Regions from separate parts of the Streptomyces sp. NPDC096132 genome, predicted to be linked through region 2. Evidence: riboswitches for the same ligand, from Rfam matches in the RefSeq annotation. Region 2 holds a riboswitch; each other region holds the start of a gene.
What was found. Region 2 has a riboswitch for S-adenosylmethionine ahead of thrC (threonine synthase). Riboswitches for the same ligand answer to the same signal wherever they lie in the genome.

Region 1: linked by a shared signal. The riboswitch ahead of ACIRF9_RS08445 (amino acid ABC transporter permease) and the one ahead of thrC (threonine synthase) in region 2 are both predicted to bind S-adenosylmethionine.
Region 3: linked by a shared signal. The riboswitch ahead of ACIRF9_RS06580 (aminotransferase class V-fold PLP-dependent enzyme) and the one ahead of thrC (threonine synthase) in region 2 are both predicted to bind S-adenosylmethionine.

Annotation. Positions count from the first base shown of each region.
Region 1 covers NZ_JBIWGA010000003.1:138,869-144,123, reverse strand. Annotated here, with positions in the region: gene ACIRF9_RS08455 (ABC transporter substrate-binding protein) at 1-548, opposite strand, end outside; gene ACIRF9_RS08450 (amino acid ABC transporter ATP-binding protein) at 615-1,418, opposite strand; gene ACIRF9_RS08445 (amino acid ABC transporter permease) at 1,415-2,392, opposite strand; SAM riboswitch class IV at 2,749-2,872, opposite strand; gene ACIRF9_RS08440 (glutathione S-transferase C-terminal domain-containing protein) at 2,940-3,875, opposite strand; gene ACIRF9_RS08435 (putative leader peptide) at 4,248-4,364, opposite strand; gene ACIRF9_RS08430 (hypothetical protein) at 4,466-4,786, opposite strand; gene ACIRF9_RS08425 (hypothetical protein) at 4,749-5,228, opposite strand; gene ACIRF9_RS08420 (ABC transporter ATP-binding protein) at 5,225-5,255, opposite strand, start outside.
Region 2 covers NZ_JBIWGA010000006.1:315,273-320,527, reverse strand. Annotated here, with positions in the region: gene ACIRF9_RS17120 (trehalose-6-phosphate synthase) at 1-713, opposite strand, end outside; gene ACIRF9_RS17115 (glucosyl-3-phosphoglycerate synthase) at 818-1,762, opposite strand; SAM riboswitch class I at 1,941-2,087, shown strand; gene thrC (threonine synthase) at 2,106-3,392, shown strand; gene ACIRF9_RS17105 (MoaD/ThiS family protein) at 3,505-3,783, shown strand; gene ACIRF9_RS17100 (cold-shock protein) at 4,237-4,443, shown strand; gene groL (chaperonin GroEL) at 4,777-5,255, shown strand, end outside.
Region 3 covers NZ_JBIWGA010000002.1:482,722-487,976, forward strand. Annotated here, with positions in the region: gene ACIRF9_RS06575 (PQQ-binding-like beta-propeller repeat protein) at 1-1,572, opposite strand, end outside; gene ACIRF9_RS06580 (aminotransferase class V-fold PLP-dependent enzyme) at 1,641-3,002, opposite strand; SAM riboswitch class IV at 3,125-3,241, opposite strand; gene trpD (anthranilate phosphoribosyltransferase) at 3,324-4,388, opposite strand; gene ACIRF9_RS06590 (cytochrome bc complex cytochrome b subunit) at 4,535-5,255, opposite strand, start outside.

The sequences.
Region 1 (5,255 bases), on a different contig from region 2:
GTGTTGGACTTCTTCACCTCGAAGCCGAGGTTGTCCTGCCGGTAGGAGGCGAACTCGTACTTCTTCTTGCGCTCCTCGGTGTCGGTGACGTTCGAGAAGGCGACGTCGACCTTGCCGCTGTCGATGCCGACGAAGAGGTTCTCCCAGGTGAAGTTCTTCGTCTCGGGCTTCAGGCCGAGGACCGCGGCCACCAGGCGGCCGAAGTCGGGCTCGGCGCCGGTGAGGGTCTTCTGGTCGTCGCCGACGTACGCCAGCGGGGCGAAGCCGGAGGGCAGGGCGCCGACGCCGATGTTCAGCGTGCCGCTCTTCCTGACGGCGTCCGGGAGTTCGGCGCTGATGGACTTGACCTCGGAGACCTTCAGGGTCGTCTCCTTGGCGGCGCCGTTGGACACCCGGCCGATGGTCACGCCGCCCGAGGCGGCGCTGTCGGTCGTGGTGGCGGCGTCGCTGTCTCCACCGCAGGCGGCGAGCCCGGTGGCGAGGGTGGCGACCGCGGTCGCCGCGGTGATTCCGCGAATCAGGCTGCGTCGGGTGAAGTGGGTGGGCATGGCCATCCTTTGGGGCTGGGTGTGATGAGAGAGGGTGATGCCGTGGGGGGAAGTCAGGGGGCGGTGTCAGAGCACCTTGCTGAGGAAGTCCCGGGTCCGCTCGTGCCGGGGCTTGTCGAGGACCTCGTGGGGCGGGCCCTGTTCGACGATCTTTCCGGCGTCGATGAAGACGACCCGGTCGGCGACCTCGCGGGCGAAGCCGACCTCGTGGGTGACGATGACGAGGGTCGTGCCGCTGGTCGCGAGGTCCTTGATGACGGCGAGGACCTCGCCGACGAGTTCGGGGTCGAGGGCGGAGGTGGGCTCGTCGAAGAGGATGACGCCGGGGCGCAGGGCGAGGGCGCGGGCGATCGCGACGCGCTGCTGCTGGCCGCCGGACAGCTGCCGGGGGTAGGCGCCGGCCTTGTCGGCGAGGCCGACCCGGCCGAGGAGTTCGCGGGCGAGTTCCTGGGCCTCGGGCTTGGCGAGCTTCCCCGTCGCCACGGGGGCGGCGGCGACGTTGTCCAGCACGGTCAGGTGCGGGAAGAGGTTGAAGTTCTGGAAGACGAAGCCGATGCGGCCGCGCTGGGTCAGGATGGTCCGCTCGCTCAGCTCGCGCAGCCGGTCGCCGTGCCGGCGGACGCCGATCGGCTCGCCGTTGACGCTGACGTAGCCGATCTCCGGCTTCTCCAGGTGGTTGATGACCCGCAGCAGGGTGGACTTGCCGGAGCCGGACGGGCCGAGGATCACGGTGACCTCGCCGGGCCGCACGGTCAGGCTCACGCCGTCCAGGACCCGGTGGGCGCCGTACCACTTGTGCACGTCGTGCACCTCGACGGCGGCGGGTACGACGTCGGCGACCTGATCGGTCTTCACGGTCTCGGTGGTCATACGGCGGCCTCCCGGCGGATGCGGGCCCGCAGGTCGGTGAGACCGGTCCGCAGCTTCTGCAACGGCGTCGGCGGCAGGGAGCGCGTGGCGCCCCGGGCGTAGTACCGCTCGACGTAGAACTGGACGACGGAGACGAGGCTGGTCAGGAGCAGGTACCAGACGGTGACGACGAGCAGCAGCGGCACGATGTCGCCGGGGTAGGTGGCGCCCATGGTCTGCGCGGTGCCGAACAGGTCGAGCAGCGACACGTAGAAGACCAGCGAGGTGGACTTGATCAGGCCGATCAGCTGGTTGACGTAGTTCGGGGTGATCGACCGCAGGGCCTGCGGGAAGACGATCTTCCAGAACTGGTAGCCCTTGGGCAGTCCGAGCGCCGAGGCCGCCTCGTGCTGGCCCTGGTCGACGGAGAGGATGCCGCCGCGGACCACCTCGGCGGCGTAGGCGGCCTCGTTGAGGCTGAGGCCGACGACGGCGATCACCATGTCGGTGGCGAGCCGGGACTCGTCGAAGGTGAAGAAGGCGGGGCCGAAGGGGACGCCCAGGCTCAGCGTCTGGTACAGGGCGCTGAAGTTGTACAGGAAGAGCAGGACGACGATCAGCGGGATGGAGCGCAGCGCCCAGACGTAGGTCCAGCTGACCGCGCGCAGCACCGGGCTCTTCGACAGCCGGGCGAGCGCGAGCAGGATCCCGCCGAGGAGGCCCAGCACGGCGCTGTACGCGGCGACTTCGAGGGTGATGAGCAGTCCGTCGAGGATGACCGGCCGCAGGAACCAGTAGCCGAAGCGGTCCCACTGGTAGAAGGGGTTGGACACCAGTCCGTGCGCGAACTGGGCCACCAGCACCAGCACGACGGCGGTGGCGATCCAGCGGCCCGGCCGGCGCAGCGGCTGGACGCGCTGCGCGGTGAGCTTCTCTGACGGGGTGTCGGCGGCGGGTGCCTCGGCGAGGGTCACGGCGCCTGGGGGTTCACTCATGAGGGGCTCCGGCGGGAGTCGGGCACCCCGGGCCGGCGCAGCCGCGGTGGGCGGCCGTCGTCAGACGTACGGCGCACGGATGCGTACGGGGAACCGGGGTGGGGCGGTCAACGGCACACCGCTCGGGCGGTGTTCGTCAGGAACGCGGAGGCGGGGCGGGGACTTCGGAGAGGTCAGCCCCGACAGCGGGCACGGCCCGGTGCGGTACACAGTGCGCTGTTCACGCGGAGCAGATCGACGGCGCGGTCGGCGACGAGCGGCTGCGCGGACGGGTGTACGCAGCCCCGGAGGCGGCGGGGCGCCGTCCTGAGAGCTGCGTACATGGGTGTCTCCGTCACTGTTGTGGCCCTCAGGGGCCCTCGCGCTTACCGAAACGTCCTTGCCGGTACGTCATCCGGTCCGGTCGTCACCTGGGGCACCCCACCGCGGTGCGAGGGTTGCCGGTCAGCAAGCCAGGGCTTGTCGCTGACACTCATGACCGTTCTGGTCCGTAAGTAAGGCAGTTGACCGATCGAATGTCAACGGCCGTCCAAGGAGCGGACTTGCTTCAGTCCCCGTTGACCTGCGGAGGGGCGCCGTCGCCGTCCGCCGCGTGGGTCGCCCAGTCCAGGATCTGGACGGCCGAGCCGGCGGCCTCCAGGCCCTGGCAGCGGGCGCGGTGGCGACGGGCGATGCCATCGAGGTCGAGGTGCGCGCCGAAGGCCGGGTGGGCGGCCAGCCGGCGGGCGTAGGCCCACAGGGCGGGGTGTCCGGCGATGCAGTGCACGGCGTCCGCGTCGAGGTGATGCCGGTGCACGGTGTCGAGCTGGACCAGCGCGACCCACAACTCCACGTCGGCGGCCGTGATCTGATCACTGATCAGGTACGGCTGGGCGCTGAGCCCTTGCTCCAGCACGTCGAGTGTGGTGAGGAGCTCGTCGAGCGCGGCGGCGCGCTCCGCCTCGCCCGCTCCCGCGTCCCCGGCGCGCTGTGCGGCCCCCTCGATGCCCCGCGCGCACATCCGCTCGACGGCCTCGACCTCCGACTCGGCGCCGCGCGGGTACAGCGCGGGCCGACCGCCGCCGAAGCTCCCCCAGCCTTCGGCCGGGGGGTCCCCCATCTCGCTGCGCTCGGCCAGGTCGCGGGCGATGTCGGGCCCGTGGGTGGAGACGATCCGGCCGGACCAGTCGTCGCTGAGCACCGGTGCGAGAGCCGGGCCGGTGTAGCGGTGGGCGCTGGCGTCGTAGAGCGGGCGCAGTGCCCGATGGCCGCCGTCGGGACAGTCGGGCACGGCGGGCAGGAAGGTCACCGGACAGGCCCGGTCCAGGCCGAGGAGGGTGTGGGTGACGGCGATGCGCAGGCCGTCCGGGTCGGCGGTGGACAGATGGAGGCGGTAGCGGCGCGGCACGGCGTAGTGGCCACTGCGCGCGTCCCGCCCGATGCGGCCCCGGAAGGCGGGGGCGGGGCGGACGGGCAGGTGGGTGGCCAGCGGTGTGACGGACATGACTCTCCCCGGAGGCGGGCGCGCTGAGGGACGTGCGCGCGGCGGATGCGACGTCGAAAAGGGAGACGGCCCTCGTCCACACGCGCCGACCGGGGCGGTGCCCGTGGGACACCGCCGTGGCTTTCGGCGCGGGGAGGGCCCGGCTCAGCCCCGGGCGGGTCTTTCGGATCAGCCTGACTCGGAGCCGCGGCGCCTGGGTGACGCCGGTGAGCGGGTCCTGGTGCGTGCAGCTGCGAGGCGGAGGAGGGAGCCGACGCGATGGAGGTCCCCCCGCTCGAGCGAAGTCGAGAGTGGGGGAGTCGGGGACCGACGACAACGCCGCAGATGAGCGTGCCAGGACCCGCGGCCCCAGGCTGATCCGAAAGACCCGCCCTAAGGGCTGATGGCGCTGCAGACGCGCTGCAGGTCGATGTGACGGCGGGAGGTGAGGAGGGGTGACGACCATGCCGTGCGGCTCGCTCGGCCGGTGGCCGTCTCCAGGCACCCCATGTTTCCCTACCCGTTCACTAGGATTCCTGGATCGAGTGTCGATCCGCCTCCGGCCGACGTCAAGGGGGCGTCCACCAGGTGAGTACGGGAGGCGGGGTCCGTCAGTCGGAGGCGGGCAGCGCCTTGGGTGCCTTGACGGTCAGCGGCTCACCTCCGAAGGTCAGCGGGCCCGCGCCGGAGGCGGTGCAGAGGAGTTCGAGGGTGTCGGCGGCGTCGACGTACCGCTTGCCGATCAGGGTGCCGGGCGCTTCTCCGGCCGGCGGTGCGGTCAGGGCCTGTCCGGCGGGGACCATCGGGGTGCCGCCGCACTCGATGGGGCCGGTGGCGCTCTCGGGGGCCCGGATGACGATCACCCGGGTGGTGCCGGTGGCCGAGGCGAGCTGGTCACCGGGGCGCGGGGTCGGTGCGGGCGACGACACCATGGCGCGGTTCTCCTTCTGATGTGACGGCCGGTGTGACGGGCATGGCGACTGCCGTGGTGGCTGGGGGCGGGGCCGGGGTGGCCGGCGGGTCGGTGAGCCGCTCCCCGAGGCGGTCCAGGTCGTACGACTGGCGGGCGAGCCAGAACCGCAGGAACCCGGTGAGGGAGTAGCGCAGGAAGAGCGCGCCGCCCACCACCGCCGCGGCGACTCCGCCGAGGCCGAGAGCGAGGGCGTCGCCCTGGCCGAGGGCGGAGTCGGTGGCGTGGGCGAGGGGGAAGGCGAGGCCGGCGAGCACCAGGCCCGCGAGCATCAGCAGTGCGCCGAGGCGCAGCCAGAGGGTGGCACGGGAGGCGGCCGGGTCGGGGATCCGCAGCTCGGCGAGTTCACGGGCGAAGCGTTCGGCCCGGTCTGCGGACGACGCCGGCACGGGGGTCGTGGTCATGGGGTGCTCCCCAGGTAGTAGGAGGAG
Region 2 (5,255 bases):
ACGCCGATCCGCGTGTTCCCCAGGCCGCCGGCGAACTCCGTACAGCACGCCGTGAACGCGTCCGCCCAGCGCCGGGTGAGGAAGCCCAGGCGGTCCGCGCCCAGCATGCCCCTCAGCAGCCGCTCCCGGATGTCCGCGGGCAGCAGCCCGAAGTAGTCCACGGGTGCCCACGGCGTGTGCGAGAAGTGGCCGATGCGCAGGTCGGGGCGGAGTTCGCGGAGCAGCCCGGGGACCAGACACAGGTGGTAGTCCTGGACGAGGACCGCCGCGCCCTGCGCCGCCTCCTGCGCCAGGGCCTCCGCGAAGGCGCGGTTGTACGTCTCGTACGACGCCCACTGGCGCCGGAACTCCGCGTCGAAGACCGGCTCCAGCGGGGTCTGGTAGAGCAGATGGTGGATGAACCAGAGGACCGAGTTGGCGATGCCGTTGTAGGCGTCCGCGTGCACGTCGGCGGGAATGGGCAGCATCCGCACGCCCTCCTCGCCGACCCCGCGCCGGACCGCCTCCCGGTCGCCGTCGGACAGCGCCGAGCAGACCCAGAGGGCGCCCGCTTCGGGGCCGATGGCCGACAGACCGGAGACCAGCCCGCCACCCCCGCGTTTCGCGTGCAGCGAGCCGTCCTCGCCCACCGTGTAGGAGACCGGGCCGCGGTTTGACGCGACCAGCACCTGAGCACCCCGAGCAGCAGCAGCAGCGTCGTGCGTGGAAGCCATACGCCTCAACCTAGCCCGGACGGGAAACGCTCAAACGTACGGTCGCAGCCGGTAGGCGGGCCGTTTCCGGCCGTATATCACCCGTATACGGCCCGCCCCCGGTGTTACGCGACCTTGCGCGCCGCGTACTCGGCGATCTCCGCCATCGGCGGCCGTTCCTCGGTGTCCACCGAGTAGGTGCGCGGCTCGAAGCCGTCGCCGCCGCGCTCGAACTGGGTGAGGGACGGGCGGATCAGGTGGCCGCGGGCCAGGCGGAGCTGGGCGGTGCGGTAGATCGCCGCCGCCATCCGGCCGAGCGCCTGCCCGTCCTGGTGGCGGTGCTTGCGCACCCCCACGTCCACCTGTGCGAGGGCGTCCAGCCCCACCAGGTGCAGCGCGTCCACCAGCATGCCCAGCTCGACCCCGTACCCGACGGGGAAGGGCAGCTGCTCCAGCAGGCTGCGGCGGGCCGCGTACTCACCGCCGAGCGGCTGCACGAAACCGGCCAGCTGCGGCCAGTGCATGTTCAGCAGGGGCCGGGCCATCAGCTCGGTGACCCTCCCGCCCTGGCCGGCCGCGCCGGCCAGGGGACGGTCGTACATGCCCTTGACCAGGTCCACGCCCGGGTCGGTGAGCAGGGGGCCCACGATGCCCGAGACGAAGTCGGAGGAGAACTCCCTCAGGTCCGCGTCGATGAAACAGACGATGTCCCCGGTCGTGACGAGCAGCGAGCGCCACAGGACCTCGCCCTTGCCGGGCACGGCCGGGATGCGGGGGAGGATCGTGTCGCGGTGGACGACACGCGCGCCCGCCGCCGCCGCGACCTGGGCCGTACGGTCGGTCGAGCCCGAGTCGACGACGACGATCTCGTCGACGAGCGGGACCTGTTGCATGAGGTCGTGACGGATGACGGCGACGATGTCGCCGACCGTCTCCTCCTCGTTCAGCGCGGGCAGGACCACGGACACCGACTGGCCCGTGGCGCGCTTGGCCGCCAGGATCCGGTGGAGCGGGCGATCGGTCACCGACCAGGAGCGGGTGGCCAGCCAGCGCTCGGCTTCTTCCAGCACAGTCAGCGGCTCCTCACTGTCGTGATCACACCGGGTGCACGGCAGGTGACCGTGTGATCCATCTCGCGGTTCGGACGACTATCTCAACTGTCCTGGCCTTCGGTTACAGTCTTGAACAACGCGGATGACCATCGCATGTCCGAGGTCATCAGGCGTTCAGCGTTCAACAACCACATACCGCTCATCCAGAGGGGCAGAGGGACACGGCCCGATGAAGCCCCGGCAACCCTCCAGCCGGTCTGACCACGTCGTCGTGGTGAGGCTCCCGGCTAGGGAAGGTGCCAAATCCGTCTCACGGCGAGATGCGTCGTGAGGAAGATGAGGAGAAAGGGCCTCGCCTCACATGGCTGCGCAGACTGTTGAAACCACCACCGCCTCCACCGTAGACCTGGGTCCCGCCGCGGCGTTGAGCTGTCGCGAGTGCGGTCACCGCGTCCCCCTCGGCCCGGTCTTCGCCTGCGAGGAGTGTTTCGGCCCGCTCGAGATCGCGTACGACTTCTCCTCCTACGAAACGGAGGAGCTCCGCAAGCGCATCGAGGCGGGACCCGCGAACATCTGGCGCTACGCGCCGCTGCTGCCCGTCCCGGCGGACGTGGCGGACAAGCCCAACATCAACCCCGGCTGGACCAAGCTCGTCAAGGCCGACAACCTGGCGCGTGAGCTCGGCGTCGACGCCGGCAAGCTCTTCGTCAAGGACGACTCCGGCAACCCGACCCACTCCTTCAAGGACCGGGTCGTCGCCCAGGCCATCGAGGCCGCCCGCGCCTTCCACTTCACCACCCTCTCCTGCTCCTCCACCGGCAACCTGGCCGGCGCGGTGGGCGCCGCGGCGGCGCGCGCCGGCTTCCGCTCCTGCGTGTTCATCCCGCACGACCTGGAGCAGGGCAAGGTCGTCATGGCCGCGATCTACGGCGGCGAGCTCGTCGGCATCGAGGGCAACTACGACGACGTCAACCGCTTCTGCTCCGAGCTCATCGGCGACCCGGCGGGCGAGGGCTGGGGCTTCGTCAACGTCAACCTGCGGCCGTACTACGCCGAGGGCTCCAAGACGCTCGCGTACGAGATCGCCGAGCAGCTCGGCTGGGAGCTCCCCGACCAGCTGGTCGTGCCCATCGCCTCCGGCTCGCAGCTCACGAAGATCGACAAGGGTCTGCAGGAGCTGATCAAGCTCGGGCTCGTCGAGGACAAGCCGTACAAGATCTTCGGCGCGCAGGCGGAGGGTTGTTCGCCGGTGTCGGTGGCCTTCAAGGCCGGGCACGACGTCGTCCGGCCGCAGAAGCCGAACACCATCGCCAAGTCGCTGGCGATCGGCAACCCGGCGGACGGTCCTTACGTTCTCGACATCGCTCGGCGTACGGGTGGGGCCGTGGAGGACGTGACGGACGAGCAGGTCGTCGAGGCGATCAAGATCCTCGCCCGGACCGAGGGCATCTTCGCGGAGACCGCCGGGGGTGTGACCGTCGGCGTCACGAAGAAGCTGATCGAGAACGGGCTGCTGGACCCGACGAAGACCACGGTGGTGTTGAACACCGGTGATGGTCTGAAGACGCTGGATGCGGTGGCTGGTACGGGACTCACCGCGACGATCCGTCCGAACCTCGAGTCCTTCCGTGAGGCTGGGCTCGCCTAAGAGTCGTTGTTCGTCTGCGGGCCGGTGGGGGCTGGTCGCGCCCCGCGGCGCAGCCGCAAATCGATACAGCCCCGCGCCCCTGAAAAGCACGCACCTGACCGGAGGTCACATCGTGAGCGTCAACGTCCGCATCCCCACCATCCTGCGCACCTACACCGGCGGCGCCGCCGAGGTCTCCGCCGAGGGCGCGACCCTCGGGGAGGTCATCTCGGATCTGGAGAAGAACCACACCGGGATCGCCGCCCGGGTCCTGGACGACCAGGGCAAGCTGCGGCGGTTCGTCAATGTGTACGTGAACGACGACGACGTCCGGTTCGAGCAGGGGCTGGAGACGGCGACGCCGGACGGCGCGGGTGTCTCCATCATCCCGGCCGTCGCCGGCGGCTGCTGACCCTTGTTCAGTACCCACCGGTAGTAACCGTCGGTAACAGTGATTACCGAGAGTTCATCGAATTGCCCCCTCCGTGAGAGAAGCGGAGGGGGCAATTCAGTGTGGTTGAGCGCGGTACAGTTGGGGAACCGGGTCGCGAAACCCTGATCCGGAGCCTTTGAATTCTGCCTTACGCCCGACAAGAAGTGGCCAAAGTGCGTGCCGCTTCCGTGGCTTTTGTGGCTTTTGCGGGGCCCGACTTGCCCTGAATTCTGGCGAATTCTCGCCACATTCCGGATCGTGTGCGTCCAGAATTCTCGTCCAAGTGACCTGTTGCAGAGGGCAGTTGGACAGATACATTCGGCCGCGGTCGACGCGTTCCGGCGCACGCCCCCAATCCAACTGGGGGGTGAGGTCTGACCCGGATCCGCGAAGTGTGGATCTGTGCAAGGGCCAGTAATAGGGGAGTTAGGCATGGCTCAGGGCACCGTCAAGTGGTTCAACGCGGAGAAGGGGTACGGCTTCATCGCGGTCGACGGTGGTGCGGATGTTTTCGTCCACTACAGCGCGATCCAGATGGACGGGTACCGCACCCTGGAAGAGGGTCAGCGGGTCGATTTCGAGATCTCGCAGGGCCAGAAGGGGCCGCAGGCGGACATGGTCCGACTGGCGACCGGCTGAAGCACGCGCCGACTGACAGCGTCGTTCTTCTGTTTCATCTTCGAAGGGCTCGTACCTCCTGGGTACGGGCCCTTCGGCATGGCCGGGAGGGGCGCGTGGGCGGCGCGGGGCGCCCGTGTTCACCTGCGGATCAGGCGGAGGCGCTTGCACTCGACCATGCCGAGTGCTAATCATTGGCGTTAGCACTCTGAAGGTGAGAGTGACAAAGAAGGACCGGGTCGGTGAGGCCCGCAGGCCAGGTGGGGCAAGGAACCACGCGGCATGCGAGCCGTCCGTCGCGGGCGCGGGCGCGGTCCGAAGGAATCACCCCCAGTCCTGGAGGGACCACTTCACATGGCCAAGATCATCGCGTTCGACGAGGAGGCGCGGCGCGGCCTCGAGCGCGGCATGAACCAGCTCGCGGACGCCGTGAAGGTGACGCTCGGCCCCAAGGGCCGCAACGTCGTCCTCGAGAAGAAGTGGGGCGCCCCCACGATCACCAACGATGGTGTGTCCATCGCCAAGGAGATCGAGCTCGAGGACCCGTACGAGAAGATCGGCGCCGAGCTGGTCAAGGAAGTCGCGAAGAAGACGGACGACGTAGCCGGTGACGGCACGACGACCGCGACCGTCCTGGCCCAGGCCCTGGTCAAGGAAGGCCTCCGCAACGTCGCCGCGGGCGCCAACCCGATGGCTCTGAAGCGCGGTATCGAGAAGGCCGTCGAGGCGGTCTCCGGTGCGCTGCTCGAGCAGGCGAAGGATGTCGAGACCAAGGAGCAGATCGCTTCCACGGCCTCCATCTCCGCCGCCGACACCCAGATCGGCGAGCTGAT
Region 3 (5,255 bases), on a different contig from region 2:
CGCCCCGGTGGACGTGGTCCACCGCACGCTGCCGTCCGGGGCGAAGGCCCGCACACCGCCCGCGTCCGAGGTCCCGCCGTACGACACCAGCACCAGCCGTCCCGAGGCCACCGGGACCTGGCTGTTCGCCGCGGCGAACGACCGGGTCCAGCGGACCTTCCCGGTGTGGCTGAGCGCGCAGAGTTTCGAGGCGCCCTCCTGCCCGTCGAACAGCAGGCAGTACACGCCGTCGGCGGTGGCGAGCGGGGACATGACCTCCCCGCCCAGAGCCGTCTGCCATACCTTCAGCCCGTTCAGGCCCACGGCGTGCAGCGAGCCGTCCTTGCCGCCGACGTACAGGCGCTTCCCGTCGGGCGACAGCGCGGCACAGGGCCCCCGCTTCCCGCCGAGCCCGTCGACCTTGTACTGCCAGCCCACTCGGGGCGCGTCCGGTGTGCCCGAGGAGGAGGCGCCGGCCGTGGCCCGGCGGGTGCCGTCCGACGCGTCCCGCAGCAGCAGCCGGCCGCCGAGGCCCCCGGCCGCCACCACCGCCGCGCCGCCGGCCAGGGCTCCCAGCAGCCGTCGCCGCGAGGGTGCCCGCGGTGCGGGCTCCGCGGCCTGCGGCACGTCGGTGACGGTCATGGGCGCCACGTACTCCACCCGGCTCTCCCGCTCTCCCGAGCCGTGTTCCGGGATCCAGCGCTCACCGCCGTCCGAGGCCGCGGGCCGCCGCGGGGCGCCGGGTGTGTACCACCCGGCCCGCAGGCCTTCGCGCAGGGAGCGCGCGGTGTGCCCGGTGGCCGCGACCACGTCCGCGGGCGTCGGCCGTGCGCCGGGGTCGTCCCGCAGACATGACTCCACCAGCGGCAGATCCGCCTTCGGTACGGCGGACAGATCGACGTCCCCGGTCAGAATCCGCAACAGGACAACCGAATCCTGTCCCTCGCCGAACGGTTCCCGTCCGCCGGCGGCATACGCGAGGACCGCGCCCAGCGAGAAGACGTCACAGGCCGGCCCCACCCGGGCGCCGTTGCGGATCTGCTCCGGCGAGACATAGCCGACCGAGCCGACGACCACCCCGGTCCGGGTCAGCGCCGTCCCTTCCAGGGCCCGGACGATCCCGAAGTCGATGACCCGGGGACCGTCGGAGGCGAGCAGGATGTTGGAGGGCTTGAGATCCCGGTGCACCAGCCCCTTGGCGTGGATCGCGGCCAGCGCCTCGCCCAGCGCGGCCGCGAGGAGCCGTACCGCGTCCCCCGGCAGGGGCCCGCCGTCGAGCACCGCGTCCCGCAGGTTCGGCCCGGCCACGAACTCGGTGGCCATCCACGGCCGTTCGGCCTCGGTGTCCGCGTCCACGACCCGCGCGGTGTACGTGCCCGCCCCTCCGACGCTCTGCGCGGCCCGCACCTCGTGCCGGAACCGCGCGCGGAAGGTGCGGTCCTCCGCGTGTTCGGCCCGCACCACCTTCACGGCCAGCCGCGGCCCGCCCCGCGCCTCGGCGAAGTACACCTCCCCCATGCCGCCGGATCCGAGTCTGCCCAGGACCCGGTAGGGACCGATGGTCCGAGGATCCGTCTCGCGCAGCTCCTGCACCCCGTGCTCCCCCTGCCCTCCGTACAGTTGCTGAGGGGAGCGTATCGGCCCGGGTAGACGTCGGTACGTCAGACGGCCGGGACGCAGCGGCCGTCCTCCGTGCGGTACGTCCACTTCGCGCCGTCGGCCACCAGCTCCCGGACCGCCGCCACGAAGCGGTCCACGTGCTCGTCGGGGGTGCCGGCGCCGAAGCTCACCCGGATGGCGTTGAGGGACTTCTCGCCCGGGGCCGCCTCCGGGGCGCCGCACTCGCCCTGGGTCTGCGGGTCGCTGCCCAGAAGGGTGCGCACGAGGGGGTGGGCGCAGAACAGGCCGTCGCGGACGCCGATGCCGTACTCGGCGGAGAGGGCCGCGGCGAAGTGGGAGCTGTTCCAGCCCTCGACGACGAAGGAGATCACGCCGACCCGCGGGGCGTCGTCGCCGAAGAGGGAGAGGATCCGGACCTCCGGGACCTCGGCCAGGCCCGCCCGCACCTTCTCGACGAGGTGCTGCTCGCGGGCCACGAGGGTGTCGAAGCCGGCCTCCGTCAGCGCCTTGCAGGCCGACGCGATGGAGTAGGCGCCGATGACGTTCGGGGAGCCGGCCTCGTGGCGGGCCGCGCTCTCGTGCCACTCCACGTCCACTCCCCCGTCCTCGCGCCGGGTGACCTTGCGGCTGGCGCCGCCGCCGGCCAGGTACGGCTGGGCCTCGCGCAGCCAGTCCGCGCGGCCCGCGAGGACGCCGGAGCCGAAGGGGGCGTACAGCTTGTGCCCGGAGAAGGCGACCCAGTCGACGTCGAGGTCCTGGACGCTCACCGGGTGGTGCGGGGCGAGCTGCGCGGCGTCGAGGACGATCCGGGCACCGTGGGCGTGCGCAGCAGCCGCCAGTTCGCGTACGGGCCACAGCTCGCCGGTGACGTTGGAGGCGCCGGTGACGCACACCAGGGCGGGGCCCTGGGGGTCCCGGGCGGCGAGGGCCCGCTCCAGGGTCTCGACGGCCCGCTCCGGGGTGCGCGGGGCGTCGAGGTAGGTGACCCGGGCGTCCTTCCAGGGCAGCAGGCTCGCATGGTGCTCGGTCTCGAAGACGAAGACCTGGCAGTCGGCGGGCAGCGCGGCGGCGAGGAGGTTGAGCGAGTCGGTGGTCGACCGGGTGAAGATCAGCTGGTCGTCCTCGCGGCAGTCGAGGAACTCGGCGACCGTCCGGCGGGCGTTCTCGAAGAGGTCGGTCGACAGCTGGGAGAGGTAGCCGGCCCCGCGGTGCACGCTGCCGTAGTAGGGCGCGTAGGCCGCCACGTCGTCCCAGACCCGCTGGAGGGCCGGGGCGCTGGCCGCGTAGTCGAGCGCCGCGTAGGTGACCTCGCCGCCCGTGACGAGCGGGACGGTGACATCCCGGCCCAGAACGGGCAGCGGGGCACAAATGGTCTGGGCGGAGGCAGCGGTGGAGACAGACATGGGGAACTCCCGTGAGAAAAGAGAAAAGTGAGATGGGTGTGCGGAGGCGGGGCTCGGCGCCCTATCGCATTCGCTTGCTCACGGAAGACTCCTCGAACGACCAGGATCCCTGGTTCGTGAGGGATCCGCGCTTGCCGTGGACCTCGCTGCCCACGGCCTGGTCTTCACCCGGGGCACCCCGCCACGGACGGAGGGTTGCCGGACAGTCGGCCGGGGCCTCATGACTGTCACTCATGACCTGGTACAGGAACGTACGTGAAGTGATCGTCGTCCCGCAACCCGTGTCCGGATCGCGGGACGACCATCGGGGTGACGTGACGGCTAGGCGTTGCTGGCCGCGACCCAGCGCTCCAGGGCCCGCTTGGCCGCGCCAGAGTCGATGGACTCGGCCGCCTTGGCCATGCCGGTGCGGATCTGCTCGGCGAGGGGCCCGGGGCCCGGGTCGAGGGCCACCAGGGCCGCTGCCGAGTTCAGGAGTACGGCGTCCCGTACGGGGCCCGTCTCGCCGTCCAGGAGGCGGCGGGCGACCTCCGCGTTGTACGACGGGTCCCCGCCCCGCAGGGCCTCCACCGGCACCAGCTCGATGCCGACGTCACGCGGGTCGAAGGACTCCTCGGTGACCTTGCCGTCCCGGACGGCCCACACCCGGGAGGTGGCCGTCGTGGTCAGCTCGTCGAGGCCGTCGTCGCCCCGGAAGACCAGGGAGGAGTTGCCGCGCTCGGCGAAGACACCCGCGACGACGGGCGCCATGCGCGGGTCCGCGACCCCGACCGCCTGGGCCCGCACCCGGGCCGGGTTGGTCAGCGGACCGAGGATGTTGAACACCGTACGGATGCCCAGCTGGCCGCGTGCGGCGCCCGCGTGCCGCAGCGCCGGATGGAACTTGATCGCGAAGCAGAAGGTGATCCCGGCCTCCTGGGCCACCTCGGCCACCCGCGCCGGGGTCAGCTCCAGATTGACGCCGAGCTTCTCCAGGACGTCCGAGGCGCCGGAGGCGGAGGACGCGGCCCGGTTGCCGTGCTTGACGACCGTGGCGCCCGTGCCGGCGACGACGATCGCCGACATGGTGGAGATGTTGACGGTCTTGGCGCCGTCGCCGCCCGTGCCGACGATGTCCACCGTCCGCCCGGGCACCTCGATCACGTTGGCGTGCTCGTACATGGCCCGGACGAGGCCGTTGATCTCCTCGACGGTCTCGCCCTTGGCCCGCAGGGCCACCACGAACCCGGCGATCTGCGCGTCCGTCGCCTCACCGCGCATGATCCGGTCCATCGCCCACGCCGTGGCGTCGGCGCTCTGGTCACGGCCGTACAGCAGGGCGTTCAGCACGTCGGGCCAGGAACGGCCCGCCGCGGTGTCGCCTCCAGCGGGGGTCACAGCGCTCATCAGCCGCTCCTGGGTGTGTCGTACCGGATCGCGAGTTCTCTCGTCGGAGAGTGCGCTCCCACCCTATCCAGCCGGGAGGCACGGCGAAGGGCCCCGTCCGAACACCGGACGGGGCCCTTCGACCGTGGCGTGGCGACGCCGGAGGATCAGTGGTGGCCGTGGCCGCTCGTGATCTCCTTGTACTCCTCGACAGTCGGCTTCGGGATCTGCTGGTCCTCGCCGAAGTACGCGTTGCTGATCTTGGCGCGCAGCTTCTCGGACCGCTTGATCTTGCGCTCGACGCCGTTCTCGTCGACGGCCGGACCGATCGCGACCGGCTCGTACTGCTCGTGCGCCGTGATCGTGTGCAGCTGCTCCTGGCTGAGCGGCTCGTGGACCTCGATGAACTCACCGTGCGGCAGGCGCTTGATGGTGCCGGTCTCGCGACCGTGCAGCACCTTGTCCTTGTCGCGGCGCTGCAGGCCGAGGCAGATCCGCTTGGTGAGGATGTACGCGATGACCGGTCCGACGAAGAAGAAGATCCGGACGAACCAGGTGATCGAGTTGATCGACAGGTTGAAGTGCGTGGCCCACAGGTCGTTGCCACCACCGACCAGCGTGATCATGTACATCGTGACCCAGGCGACGCCCAGCGCGGTGCGCGTGGGGGCGTTGCGCGGACGGTCCAGGATGTGGTGCTCGCGCTTGTCGCCCGTGACCCACGACTCGATGAAGGGGTAGAGCGCGAGCGCCGCGAGGACGACACCGAAGAGGACCAGCGGGATGAACACGCCCAGGACCAGGGTGTGGCCCCAGAGGTTGACCTCCCAGCCCGGCATGAAACGGATCAGACCCTCGGCGAAGCCCATGTACCAGTCGGGCTGGGCG